DNA from 4 places in the Cytobacillus sp. EB106-05-05-XG126 genome. Region 1 is predicted to be linked to each of the others. Evidence: riboswitches for the same ligand, from Rfam matches in the RefSeq annotation. Region 1 holds a riboswitch; each other region holds the start of a gene.

Region 1 (3,086 bases):
TTCATGTATAAGGTCTCCATTGTTATCTACAATCAGCAGCGTATTGTAAATGCCCTCAGCTGTTTTCTTTGCAACAGAACCGCCAATCAGATGGACCTTATTTTTTTGAGCAATCTCTTTCAAAAAAGCCAGTGCGAAGGCTGCATCCTGGTCCGCAATTTCATCCAATCTGGTCAAATCATAGCCTGTCGTCCAAAGCTCCGGAAGAACCAAAACGTCCGGATTAGACTTGAGCGCTTTATGAATCATGGCTTCAGCCGCTATAAAATTCTTCTCAGGTTTTCCAAAGGCAATATCCATTTGTAAACAGGCAACCTTTAATTTCATTTAACTCCCCCGCAATCATCTTTTCCTTATGTTATGATTAGTCCGATAGATAGAAATTTTCTAAATTTTACTTTACAACTTATCATTTACGTTATATCATTTGTGACTATATTTTCAATCATTTTTTTTAAGCAGGTGATCAATTTGATTAATTATTCGCAATCAGAACTATTAAAAAGTCTGCCAAAACAGTTTTTTGCCTCATTGACAGCTAAGGTGGGGAAAAAGCTTGAACAGGGTCATGATGTCATCAACCTGGGACAGGGAAATCCTGATCTGCCTACCCCGGAGCATATTGTCAAGCGTCTTCAAAGTGCAGCCGAAAACCCTCAAAACCATAAGTACTCTCCTTTTCAGGGTTACCCGTATTTTAAAAAGGCAGCAGCTGACTTTTATAAAAGGGAATATAATGTGGATTTGGACCCCGATACTGAAATAGCCATCCTTTTTGGAGGAAAAGCAGGGCTTGTTGAAATTCCTCAATGCCTTTTAAATCCCGGGGACAGCGTATTGGTTCCCGACCCGGGATATCCTGATTACTGGTCAGGAGTTGCGCTTGCTAAAGCAAAAATGGTAACAATGCCTCTGAGAGAGGAAAATAACTTCTTGCCTGTTTACAGTGAGTTGCCTGCTGAAAAGCTTAATTCAGCCAAATTAATGTTTCTTAATTATCCAAATAACCCTACTGGAGCAGTGGCAAACATTGATTTTTTTCAGGAAACAGTCGAATTGAGCCGAAAGCATGGTATTTGCATCGTTCATGACTTTGCATATGGCGGTATTGGATTTGATGAAAAAAAACCTGTAAGTTTTCTTCAGGCAGAAGGGGCAAAAGAGGTCGGAATTGAAATTTATACTCTTTCAAAGACCTTTAATATGGCTGGCTGGAGAGTAGGGTTTGCCGCTGGAAATGCAAGCGTTATTGCAGCACTGAACCTGATGCAGGATCATCTTTACGTCAGCTTGTTTGGAGCTGTTCAGGAAGCTGCGGCAGCTGCTCTGTCAGGCTCACAGGATTGTGTAAAAGAGTTGAATTCGATCTACGAATCCAGACGAAATACATTCATTTCCGGTCTCAGGGAAATCGGGTGGGATGTACAAGCTCCTCAAGGCTCCTTTTTTGCATGGCTTAAGGTCCCGGAATCATTTACATCTGAAGAGTTTTCTGAGTATCTCCTGGAAAAAGCGCATATTGCAGTTGCACCAGGCAATGGGTTCGGCCAATTTGGAGAAGGATTTGTGAGAGCCGGTTTGCTGACATCTGAAGAAAGACTTAAAGAAGCGGTAAGGCGAATGCAAAAATTAGACCTATTTTAATTTTTTCAAAAATTAAATTGACAAAAGTATTAAGCACTGTCATAATTCTAATTAAATTTCTAAATTAACTGAATAATAGATTTCGTTTTCTTATCAAGAGCAGGCGGAGGGACTAGCCCTATGAAGCCCGGCAACCGACTTAAACTTAAGCACGGTGCTAAATCTTGCAGCTTATAGCTGAAAGATAAGAAGATGTTAGATTGCTATGCTAACCTCTTCTTATTTGAAGAGGTTTTTTATTTTTCTCATTCTTTGATATTGAAAGGAAGAAGATTCATGAGCGAAATTATTGCAGTGTACCTAATACATGATGAAAAACATAATCCGGAGAAAAAAGCGGAGGAGATTGCTATAGGTTTAACGGTGGGATCATGGACCCATCTGCCGGAGCTTGAAAAGCAGCAGATGGCGAAGCATAAAGGCAGGGTCGTTTCTGTTGAAACCGTTACAAAAGATGCAAAAAGTAAGGAAACAGCAGCAATTATTAAGATCGCCTATCCTGCTGTAAATTTTAGTCCGGATTTACCGGCAATATTAACAACAGTCTTTGGGAAACTGTCTCTCGACGGAAAGATTAAACTTTTGGATTTACAGTTTTCCAATGAACTAAAAAATTTTTTCCCCGGACCTCGATTTGGGATTGAAGGGTTAAGGGGAAAATTGAATGTATATGACAGGCCTCTTCTGATGAGCATCTTCAAAGGAGTGCTCGGCAAAGATATGGATTTTTTGACTTCACAGCTGCGGGAACAGGCTATGGGCGGCATAGACCTTGTAAAAGACGATGAAATTTTATTTGAAAACAGCCTTACACCGTCAGAAGCGCGGATAAAGGAAGGAAAAAAGGTGTTGAGACAGGTTTATGAAGAAACGGGCCATCGGACCTTATATGCTGTAAATTTAACAGGCAGGTCGTTTGAATTAAGAGATAAGGCAAGAAAGGCATCCATTCTTGGGGCTGATCTTCTTCTTTTCAATGTATTCTCTTATGGGCTCGATGTATTGCAGGCTTTGAGGGAAGATGATGAGATTGAACTGCCAATCATGGCACATCCTGCAGTCAGCGGAGCCCTTTCAGCTTCAAGTGTTTATGGGATCTCCTATCCTTTACTTTTAGGCAAACTGCTCAGGTATGCAGGGGCAGACTTGTCTCTTTTCCCATCACCTTATGGGTCAGTAGCCCTTGAAAAAACACAGGCATTATCAATTGCGGATAGCCTGACTGGGAAGGATTTTTGCAAAAGAACTTTTCCGGTACCCTCAGCCGGCATCCATCCGGGTTTAGTGCCATTGCTATTCGAAGACTTCGGAATAGACAGTGTCATCAATGCCGGAGGCGGCGTACACGGGCATCCGGATGGGGCAAGAGGAGGCGGTTTGGCATTCCGCCAGGCGATTGATTTAACTTTAAAGGGAGCTTCTTTAGCCGATGCTCCATCAGA
Region 2 (3,086 bases), on a different contig from region 1:
TATCCGAAGTTTAAACGATAACATATAATTATAAACGACTAAAGAGCATAAAGACCGAAAAGTGAATTATCACCCTATATGTATAAAGACGCAAAAAAATAAGCGGGAGTTACATAGTAAATGCAACTCCCACTTTTAAATTTATTATTCAGCTTCAGAACGAAGAATTTCTGCCTTGTCAGTACGCTCCCAAGGAAGGTCAACATCTGTACGTCCGAAATGTCCGTAAGCAGCTGTCTGCTTGTAAATTGGGCGGCGAAGGCCAAGCATGTTAATAATTCCTGCAGGGCGAAGATCAAAATGCTTTCTTACTAAATCAACTAATACATCTTCATCCACTTTACCGGTTCCAAATGTATCAACAGAAATTGAAACAGGCTGTGCCACACCGATTGCATAAGCAAGCTGAACTTCCACTTTTTCTGCCAAACCGGCTGCTACAATGTTCTTCGCAACATAACGTGCGGCATATGCAGCAGAGCGGTCAACCTTCGTAGGATCCTTGCCGGAGAAAGCGCCGCCGCCATGGCGTGCATATCCGCCGTAGGTATCAACAATGATTTTGCGTCCAGTCAGACCAGCATCCCCTTGAGGTCCGCCGATAACAAAACGTCCAGTCGGGTTGATGAAGTACTTTGTATTCTCATCGATTAGTTCTTTTGGAACAACCGGGTTAATAACATGTTCCTTCAGGTTGCGCTGGATTTGCTCCAGGCTGATTTCAGGGTGATGCTGAGTAGAAATAACGATTGTGTCAATTCGGACAGGCTTGTCATTTTCATCATACTCAACCGTTACCTGAGTTTTTCCATCCGGACGAAGGTAAGGAAGGATCTCTTCTTTACGAACTTCAGTCAGGCGGCGGGAAAGTTTATGTGCCAAAGAAATCGGAAGAGGCATAAGCTCCTTCGTTTCGTTGCAGGCAAAACCGAACATTAAGCCCTGGTCTCCTGCACCGATTGCTTCGATTTCCTGATCGCTCATTTGCCCTTCGCGTGCTTCAAGTGCCTGGTCAACACCCATTGCGATATCTGCAGACTGCTCATCAATGGAAGTTAAAACTGCACATGTTTCTGAATCGAAACCATATTTAGCACGGGTATAACCGATTTCTTTTACCGTTTCACGAACGATTTTTGGAATATCTACGTATGTAGATGTTGTGATTTCACCTGCAACTAATACAAGTCCAGTTGTTACAGAAGTCTCTGCAGCAACACGGGCATTCGCATCTTTAGCTAAAATCGCATCTAAGATTGCATCAGAAATTTGGTCACAGATTTTATCCGGATGACCTTCAGTAACTGATTCAGAAGTAAACAAACGACGTTTTGTTGACATCTGGCTTCCTCCTTATAAATAGAAAATTGAGCGAGAAATAAGAAATGGGGAAGCGGAAAAATAATTTTTCCCTGTCATTTCATGGATCTCTGTTTGATACGGAACTCATTCCCTTAGTAGTATGAAATAAACATGGAGTTTTTATTAGAAAAATAGACAGCGCCGGCAAGAATGCCAGGTATCCATGATTCATAAGCATGCCAAAAACTCACATAAATAGTACATTCCAAAAGCCGTTCATCCCATTGCCTGTGCAAAATAAAAAACCTTCTCATTAGTGAAAAGGTTGAAAGCAAATCGATTCGCGCCTTTCACTCTTATCGTTCAAGGAATTACGTCCTTGCGTCAGGTTAGCACCTTTGCTGATTATTGCCTTTAGCAGGTTGCTGGGTTTCATAGGGCCTGTCCCTCCACCAGCTCGGGATAAGAGAGTATCCGTTCAAGGTTGAATCATACCGTATTTTATCGAACCATGTCAACAGATTTTGATTATTTTTCACCGTTAAATTTCGGCTTAAAAATGTAAGCTTCCCCCTTACAGAGAACAGCTTCCATCGTCACACTTTTTCTTTAGAAATTTTTGCCTGTTTTTCGCAATCCATTTGTATACCGGATCACCGAGAATTGCAGTGAATGGTACATATAAAAAGATGCTGATGAAAAAGGATGCAGGAAAGAGGAACAGCAGTCTCCTTACCGCATAGTACCCCTTTATCACGCTGCCGGAGGGGGTAATAATATGAAGCTCCCTCCGCAAATCGTGTCTGGAAAATGAGATAGACCCAGGCTCTTTTTCATATTCCTGCAGGGAAATCCACTCCACTTTATTCAGCCAATCGAGTTTTTTAAGGATTCTCTTTGTTTCCTTGCATAAAGAGCATGTTCCATCATATAGGGCAATTGTCTTCATTTTAGATCAGTCCCATGGTAAAATTAACACTTTCTTCTATAATAGCATATATCGGTTATAAGGCGATTAAAGTGGATTACTTGTCCAATTGTGACAATTTAATAACAGAGACAAAAAAGTTTCGTAATAGTATAGACTAATCATTTCAATGTGTTATACTAATTTCGAGATGTAATCACTTTCATAAAAAAATCGGGAAAAAGGAAGGTATTCATCAGATGAACTCTGTAAGCATATCAAACGAATTGAGTGAATTATTAAATGGCAGCAACATTCAAGTGCAATTATCCGTTCCTCAGCTTGTGGAAAAAGTTTTAAACCGCAATGAAGGGTCCCTTACTTCCACTGGGGCTGTACGCGCTACCACAGGAAAGTATACAGGGCGTTCCCCTAAAGATAAATACATTGTTGAAGAAGCATCAAATAAAGATAAAATGGACTGGGGCAGCGTAAACCAGCCAATCTCTGAAGAAGCATTCTCTAATCTTTATAATAAAGTAATCAATTACTTAAAAGAAAAAGAAGAAGTATTTGTTTTCAAAGGCTTCGCAGGTGCTGATAAAAAACACCGCATGCCTATCCAGGTGATCAATGAATATGCCTGGCATAACCTTTTTGCACACCAGTTATTCATTCGCCCGGCAGAAGACGAGCTATTGGATCATCAAGCAGAGTTCACAGTCATTTCTGCTCCAAATTTCAAAGCAGACCCTGCTGTTGACGGCACAAAGTCCGAAACATTCATTATCATTTCATTCGAGCGCCGCACTGTTTTAATTGGCGGAACAGAATATGCAGGAGAAATGAAAAAGTCAATCTTCTCTGTTATGAACTA
Region 3 (3,086 bases), on a different contig from region 1:
CTGTTTTCCCCTCTAGTAATCCATCTGCTGCAAGTTCTTCCAGAGCAGTGATAATGGTGCTTCGGTTTACTCCAAACTCTTCAGCCAGTTTCCGCTGGCTTGGAATTTTACTTCCGATTGGCCATTCTCCTTTGGATATCTTTCCTTTAATCGTTTCCATAACTTGCTGATATTTTGGCAATTGTGCTTTATCCATCCATATAACCGCCTTTATGAAAATTGGCTGGCAAAATTCTTTTCTAATTGGTTGAGGACATTGTATCAGTTATTGATTATCCTGAAAAGCAGCACTGATAATGGCTGGAAATGCTGATAAGGGGGATGAAGATGGCAAATAAAAAATTTATGATTATCGGGGCGCATAGTTCTATTATCATTCTCTGGGCATCCGCATTCCCGGGAATCCGGGCTGGGCTTGAATCGTACTCCCCGGAACACCTTGCCCTTTTCAGGCTATTAATTGGCTCTATTGCACTTGGTGTCTTCGCACTGGTAAAGAAGGTGCGCCTCCCGGATATAAGGGATCTTCCTGCTATTTTTATGCTGGGATTCCTTGGTTTTACGGTTTATCATACAGCACTGAATATGGGAGAAAAAACAGTAAGCGCCGGACCGGCAAGCTTGATTGTCTCAATGACTCCAATCTTTTCGGCTGCTTTGGCTGCTTTATTTTTAAGGGAAAGGTTTGGAAGAGCAAGGTGGACTGGTTCCGCTGTCAGTTTTGCGGGTGCCGCACTAATATCGCTTGGTACAGGAGGCGGGTTTGTGATCCAAACCGGTATTTTATTCGTCCTCCTTGCTTCCATTTCAGAAAGCATCTATTTCGTATTTCAGACTAAATATTTTAATAAATACGGATTTTTGTCATTTACATTGTATACGGTATGGGCAGGGACTGCTTTAATGCTGGTTTATCTTCCCGGGCTCGGAAATGAGATCTTTCATGCTTCGGCCGAATCCACTTTAAGTGTCCTCTATTTGGGGATTTTTCCGACGGTAATTCCATATATTGCCCTGGCTTTTCTTGCATCCATAGGGGGGGCGTCTGAAGCGGTGAGCTCTCTATATCTGACTCCAGTAATGGCGTTTGTCATTGCGTGGATTTGGCTGGGGGAGGTGCCAGCTATGTTATCCATTGTGGGTGGGATGATCGCTCTAGCGGGTGTGGTGATTATTCACCGAAAAGATAGCTCTAAAGAAGTTACTGAAATTTATGAAAATGAATCAAGTGAAAATATTTGAAAAATATGATTGACATCCTTTTCTTTAAGATGGTAAAGTAATAAACATATTAACAACCGCATAGTAAAAATCTTCTTATCAAGAGAGGTTGAGGGACTGGCCCTATGACACCTCGGCAGCGGACAAAAGTGTACCGTGCCAAATCCAGCAAGCATTGCTTGAAAGATAAGAAGAGGACCATTGATAAATGCTGCCCTCTTCTTTCTTTAGAAGAGGGTTTTTGTTTTATGCGGAAAAATACTACATCAAGATTCTATTCATAAACATATGAATAATTCTTATCGAGAGAAGCAGAGGGACCTGGCCCAATGAAGCTTCGGCAGCAGGCAGACTGCACTGTGCCAAATCCAGCAGGCGAATAGCCTGGAAGATAAGGAGAGGATTTCAAAAAACCTCTTCTGGCGGAAGGGGTAAATTTCAGGATATAATTCTTAGTTTTCGCATAGGAATAATTAGATAACAAAAGGTGACAGGCACCTATACCAGTTCATTTAAGTGGTATTGGTACCTGACACCATCAAAGGAGAGATGCTGCATGATAGAGTTTCAGAATTTAAAGAAGGTCTATGAAAGCGGAGGTCAGCAGGTAGCTGCTCTGGATGGAATAGATTTAAAGATTAATAAGGGTGAAATTTTCGGGGTGATCGGCTTCAGCGGTGCGGGAAAGAGTTCTTTGATCCGCTGTGTCAATTGGCTGGAGAAGCCGACTTCAGGAAAGGTCATTGTCAGCGGACATGATCTGACGGCTTTATCTGTAAGAGAAATTCGTGAAGTGAAAAGAAACATCGGGATGGTTTTTCAGCATTTTAACCTTTTAAACTCCAAAACCGTGTTTGCCAATGTGGCGATGCCGCTCACACTGGCTAAGATCCCTAAAGATAAAATCAAAAAGCGTGTCCATGAACTATTAGAATTCGTGGGGCTTGCCGACAAGGCGAACAGTTATCCCGATCAGCTGTCAGGCGGGCAAAAGCAGCGGATCGGAATCGCCAGGGCGCTGGCAACCCAGCCTTCCATTCTATTATGTGATGAAGCTACTTCAGCTCTGGATCCGCAGACTACCAGCTCGATCCTGCAGCTGCTGAAAAAAATAAATAAAGAATACAACATTACCATTCTGATCATTACCCATGAAATGTCTGTAATCAGGGAAATCTGTGACCGTGTCGCTGTCATCGAAGCAGGAAAAATTATTGAAGAAGGAACCGTCTTCAATGTCTTTTCTTCACCAAAAACACAAACAGCGAAAAACTTTGTCAGCACGGTTATGAATGATCAAATACCTGACTCCATTAAGCAAGTAATTGAAAAACAGCAGGGGCTTCAAAAGGTATTCAGAATCAACTTTGTCGGAAACTCTGCCGGGCAGCCGCTGCTTTCTCAGGTCGCCAAAAAGTTTAATATCGACTTCAACGTCCTGTTTGGAAATATTACTGAATTACAGGGAACACCATTTGGCAACCTGATTGTCGAATTCCAGGGTCCGGACAGTGAAATCAGGCGTGCTATTCAGTACATCAGCCAGGAAAAAGTTTCAATAAAGGAAGTGACATCACGTGCTAGTTAACCAGGAAAAAATCATCGAAGCCTTAATCGAAACGGTCCAAATGGTGGCATTCTCATTGCTGTTTTCAGCTCTTATCGGACTGCCGCTTGGGATTTTGCTTGTTGTGACAAGGAAAGGGCATCTGCTGGAAAACACCGTTGTTTTTAACATCATAAACAGCATTATTAATATTTTCAGATCAGTCCCATTCATCATTTTAATGGTAGCGATCATCCCAATCACCAGAATGATTGTCGGAACATCGATTGGAACTGCTGCAGCCGTAGTGCCGCTCGTC
Region 4 (3,086 bases), on a different contig from region 1:
AAAGCCCCCATTTTCAGGGGGCTGCTGCTATTTAAGCCTGTCCTTTGTAAGCACTTCTTCCCGATTTACTTCACCACTGGTTTTCACCTCTGCTGAAGTATGTGAATGCTGTACACGACTGGAATTATCGTTGACACAGCATGTATCAGCGGATTTATCTGCCAGTGTTTTGATATCCGATTCATGGACAACCTCCCGGGCTGAAGCACTCTCCATATATCCTTCAGAGTTTTCGGCAGTGATTCTCTGGTTGTCCTGAGTGGAGTTTGGATATTTCCCATAATAGTCAGCGATTAAAACATACTTTCCGTCAAAAACCATGCCTGCGTATTGATCCAGGTCATGTTCATCAAACCGTGTACCATCTTTTTTATCGGGATCAATTCCTGAACTTGTGGCAGGGTCTTCTCCCATGAAAAGAGCTTTAACAGAATCAAGAAAGCGCTGATTGCCCAGCTCCTGGGAACCGACTATTCGCAAGTTCACTCCGTAATTGTCTGCAAAGCTCTCAAGATTTGCGCCATCCTTTGAGACGATCACGAGATTTTCCTTCTGATATCCATTTGACCCTGCACCTTCAATGGCTTCTTTAAGCTCTTGCTGTGTATCGTATCCGCCTATTAATATATTCTTCTTCATATTTTTCACTCCCAGTGTATTATGATATTTTTTTATTTTCCCTGATTTGCAGGCGGAGAAACGTTCTTTTACTTTTGAAGTCAGGATGCAATAGCATATAGTCCGTATTTGGCACAAGCCATAAAAATTAATAAAACTCAAAGAATACAGTATGATAAAGAGATAATAACTGAATTGAATTGCTGCTGGAGGTGGGCAGATATGGAGATTGAGAAACTGACTAAAAGGTTAAGGAACAGAACCCCAATCATTTTGGGGAGTGAGCGATTTTCGAAGTTCGCTATTTTGCTTCCGCTGGTTGAAATCAATAATGAGGTACATGTCCTATTTGAAGTACGTTCACTAAAAATGAGAAGGCAGCCTGGGGAGGTATGTTTCCCCGGCGGAAGGATAGATCCGGAAGATAGGGATGAAGAGCATACGGCCATCCGTGAAACCTCTGAGGAACTCGGTGTGGGCGATGACAGCATCACAAATGTTTCCCCGCTGGATTACATGATTTCCTTCGGTCAAATTATTTACCCTTATGCAGGCATTATCCAAAACCCAGACAAGATTGTGCCGAACCCTGATGAAGTAGAAGAGGTTTTTACTGTGCCTCTGTCATTTCTGAAAAAAGTAAAACCGGAAACGTATCACGTGAATTTTAAGGTAGAGCCAGAAGAAAATTTCCCTTTTGATTTGATTGCCGGAGGTGAAAATTACAATTGGCAGACAAGAAGAGCGGAAGAGGTATTTTACTATTTCCAGGATAAGGTCATCTGGGGGCTGACTGCCAGAATTCTTAAGCATTTTCTTGAGATCATAACGGAAGATTTCAATGAAAGTGAAAGCGTCTGAAGAAAATAATTTTTCAAAAAAGGTTGACGCAGACCTGATAAATGTTTATGATTCATATAAATTGAATACTTAGAAACTTCTTATCAAGAGAGGCGGAGGGACTGACCCTATGAAGCCTCGGCAACCAGCATTCATGCACGGTGCCAAATTCAGAGGAATACATTTTCCGAAGATAAGAAGGCGGAATGAACGGAATATTAATTCAAACCCCTTCTTGTCTGTAATGGACGGAAGGGGTTTTTTGTTTTTACGGCGGCTTTATAAATTTTATCAAGGGGGAATAAATAATGTCAGCGATAACGATCGGGCTATTGGGGTTTGGAACTGTAGGAAAAGGAGTGTATGAAACAATCAGAAAGCATCAGGAAAGGCTTCAGGCGATACTTGGGAAAGAAGTGAAGGTTTCAGCTATCCTGGTCAAAAATGTGAATAAACATTCTTTGCCTGATGAAGAGGTGCTTTTAACAGATGACTTTCAGGATATTATTGAGCTTCCAAAGCTTGATGTCGTAATTGATGCCATTGTTGGCAGGGAGCCGGGCTATACGTATCTGCGCCAGGCCATATCGAGAGGATGCCACGTCATTACAGCGAATAAAGAGATGTTTGCATTTCATGGAAGTGAGCTTGCGAGGCTGGCAAAAGAAAAGAATGTATCACTGGGATTTGAAGCAACAGTCGGCGGCGGAATCCCCATCATTCAGACCATCAGGCAGCTGCTGAATGCCAACAGGATCGAACGGATTGAAGGAATTTTAAATGGCACATCCAATTTCATTTTGACAAGTATGCGCGAGGAGAACGTATCATTTGAAGAAGCATTGAAAATCGCTCAGGAAAAAGGCTATGCAGAAGCCGATCCTAAAAACGATATCGAAGGATATGACGCCTTTTACAAAGCAGTTGTTCTGAGCGAGCTTGTATTCGGGAAAGCGCCGGAACAGGAATACTCTGTAAGAGAAGGCATTACTGATATTACGATTGAACAAATCCGTTTGGCTGATTCGCTGGGGCTGAAATTTAAACATATAGCATCAATTCAGAAGGAAAAAGATTCTGTCCGCTGTACAGTAAAGCCGGTCCTGACAGGAGAATCTCATCCTTTATACAGAGTAGAAGGCGTGCAGAATGCCGTTTCAATCGATGCGGATATTGTCGGAAATATCAGTTTGCAGGGACCTGGAGCAGGCATGTTCCCGACAGCGAGTGCGATTATTGAAGATCTGATTCATGTGGGCAAAGCCGATTTACCTTCAGTATTTGAGGAAGCTGGATCGGAAGAAAATGTTCCTGAACAGCCGCTCTGGGTTATATTGGGTGATGCTGAAGGATATGAATTCCCTGAGGGAGTTGAAATCGCCAGCAAAGTGTCAGAACAGGCCCTGATCGTTAAGGGAGCTGCAGAAGCTGTGTCATTATTAGACAAATCCGGTTTGAAGGCTTATCAAGTGCTTGGAGATTATGCAGTCACGGCAGGGAAGTATAAGCAGGTACAGCCGGTCTAAAAAACAGAAGGGGCAAGCCTTTGAGCTGCCCCTCCTGAAGTATGTTTAGAGATGGTGGATACTAAGCCTGCTGTTTATTAAATAAAGGATTATTTAATCCGG

The links. Region 1 has a riboswitch for S-adenosylmethionine ahead of AC3WTL_RS08955 (2,3-diketo-5-methylthiopentyl-1-phosphate enolase). Riboswitches for the same ligand answer to the same signal wherever they lie in the genome.
Region 2: it holds a riboswitch for S-adenosylmethionine, as region 1 does, so the genes downstream of both, metK (methionine adenosyltransferase) here and AC3WTL_RS08955 (2,3-diketo-5-methylthiopentyl-1-phosphate enolase) in region 1, are expected to answer to the same signal.
Region 3: it holds a riboswitch for S-adenosylmethionine, as region 1 does, so the genes downstream of both, AC3WTL_RS14575 (methionine ABC transporter ATP-binding protein) here and AC3WTL_RS08955 (2,3-diketo-5-methylthiopentyl-1-phosphate enolase) in region 1, are expected to answer to the same signal.
Region 4: it holds a riboswitch for S-adenosylmethionine, as region 1 does, so the genes downstream of both, AC3WTL_RS20645 (homoserine dehydrogenase) here and AC3WTL_RS08955 (2,3-diketo-5-methylthiopentyl-1-phosphate enolase) in region 1, are expected to answer to the same signal.

Annotation. Positions count from the first base shown of each region.
Region 1 covers NZ_JBYTDU010000001.1:1,804,257-1,807,342, reverse strand. The annotation lists gene AC3WTL_RS08965 (carbon-nitrogen family hydrolase) at 1-327, opposite strand, end outside; gene AC3WTL_RS08960 (pyridoxal phosphate-dependent aminotransferase) at 472-1,644, shown strand; SAM riboswitch class I at 1,732-1,835, shown strand; gene AC3WTL_RS08955 (2,3-diketo-5-methylthiopentyl-1-phosphate enolase) at 1,921-3,086, shown strand, end outside.
Region 2 covers NZ_JBYTDU010000002.1:10,541-13,626, reverse strand. The annotation lists gene metK (methionine adenosyltransferase) at 145-1,341, opposite strand; SAM riboswitch class I at 1,656-1,771, opposite strand; gene AC3WTL_RS10585 (thiol-disulfide oxidoreductase DCC family protein) at 1,877-2,251, opposite strand; gene pckA (phosphoenolpyruvate carboxykinase (ATP)) at 2,470-3,086, shown strand, end outside.
Region 3 covers NZ_JBYTDU010000003.1:321,243-324,328, forward strand. The annotation lists gene pdxR (MocR-like pyridoxine biosynthesis transcription factor PdxR) at 1-196, opposite strand, end outside; gene AC3WTL_RS14570 (DMT family transporter) at 328-1,242, shown strand; SAM riboswitch class I at 1,315-1,414, shown strand; SAM riboswitch class I at 1,518-1,619, shown strand; gene AC3WTL_RS14575 (methionine ABC transporter ATP-binding protein) at 1,778-2,809, shown strand; gene AC3WTL_RS14580 (methionine ABC transporter permease) at 2,799-3,086, shown strand, end outside.
Region 4 covers NZ_JBYTDU010000011.1:38,509-41,594, forward strand. The annotation lists gene AC3WTL_RS20635 (general stress protein) at 28-639, opposite strand; gene AC3WTL_RS20640 (NUDIX hydrolase) at 841-1,479, shown strand; SAM riboswitch class I at 1,557-1,658, shown strand; gene AC3WTL_RS20645 (homoserine dehydrogenase) at 1,767-2,984, shown strand; gene AC3WTL_RS20650 (hypothetical protein) at 3,046-3,086, opposite strand, start outside.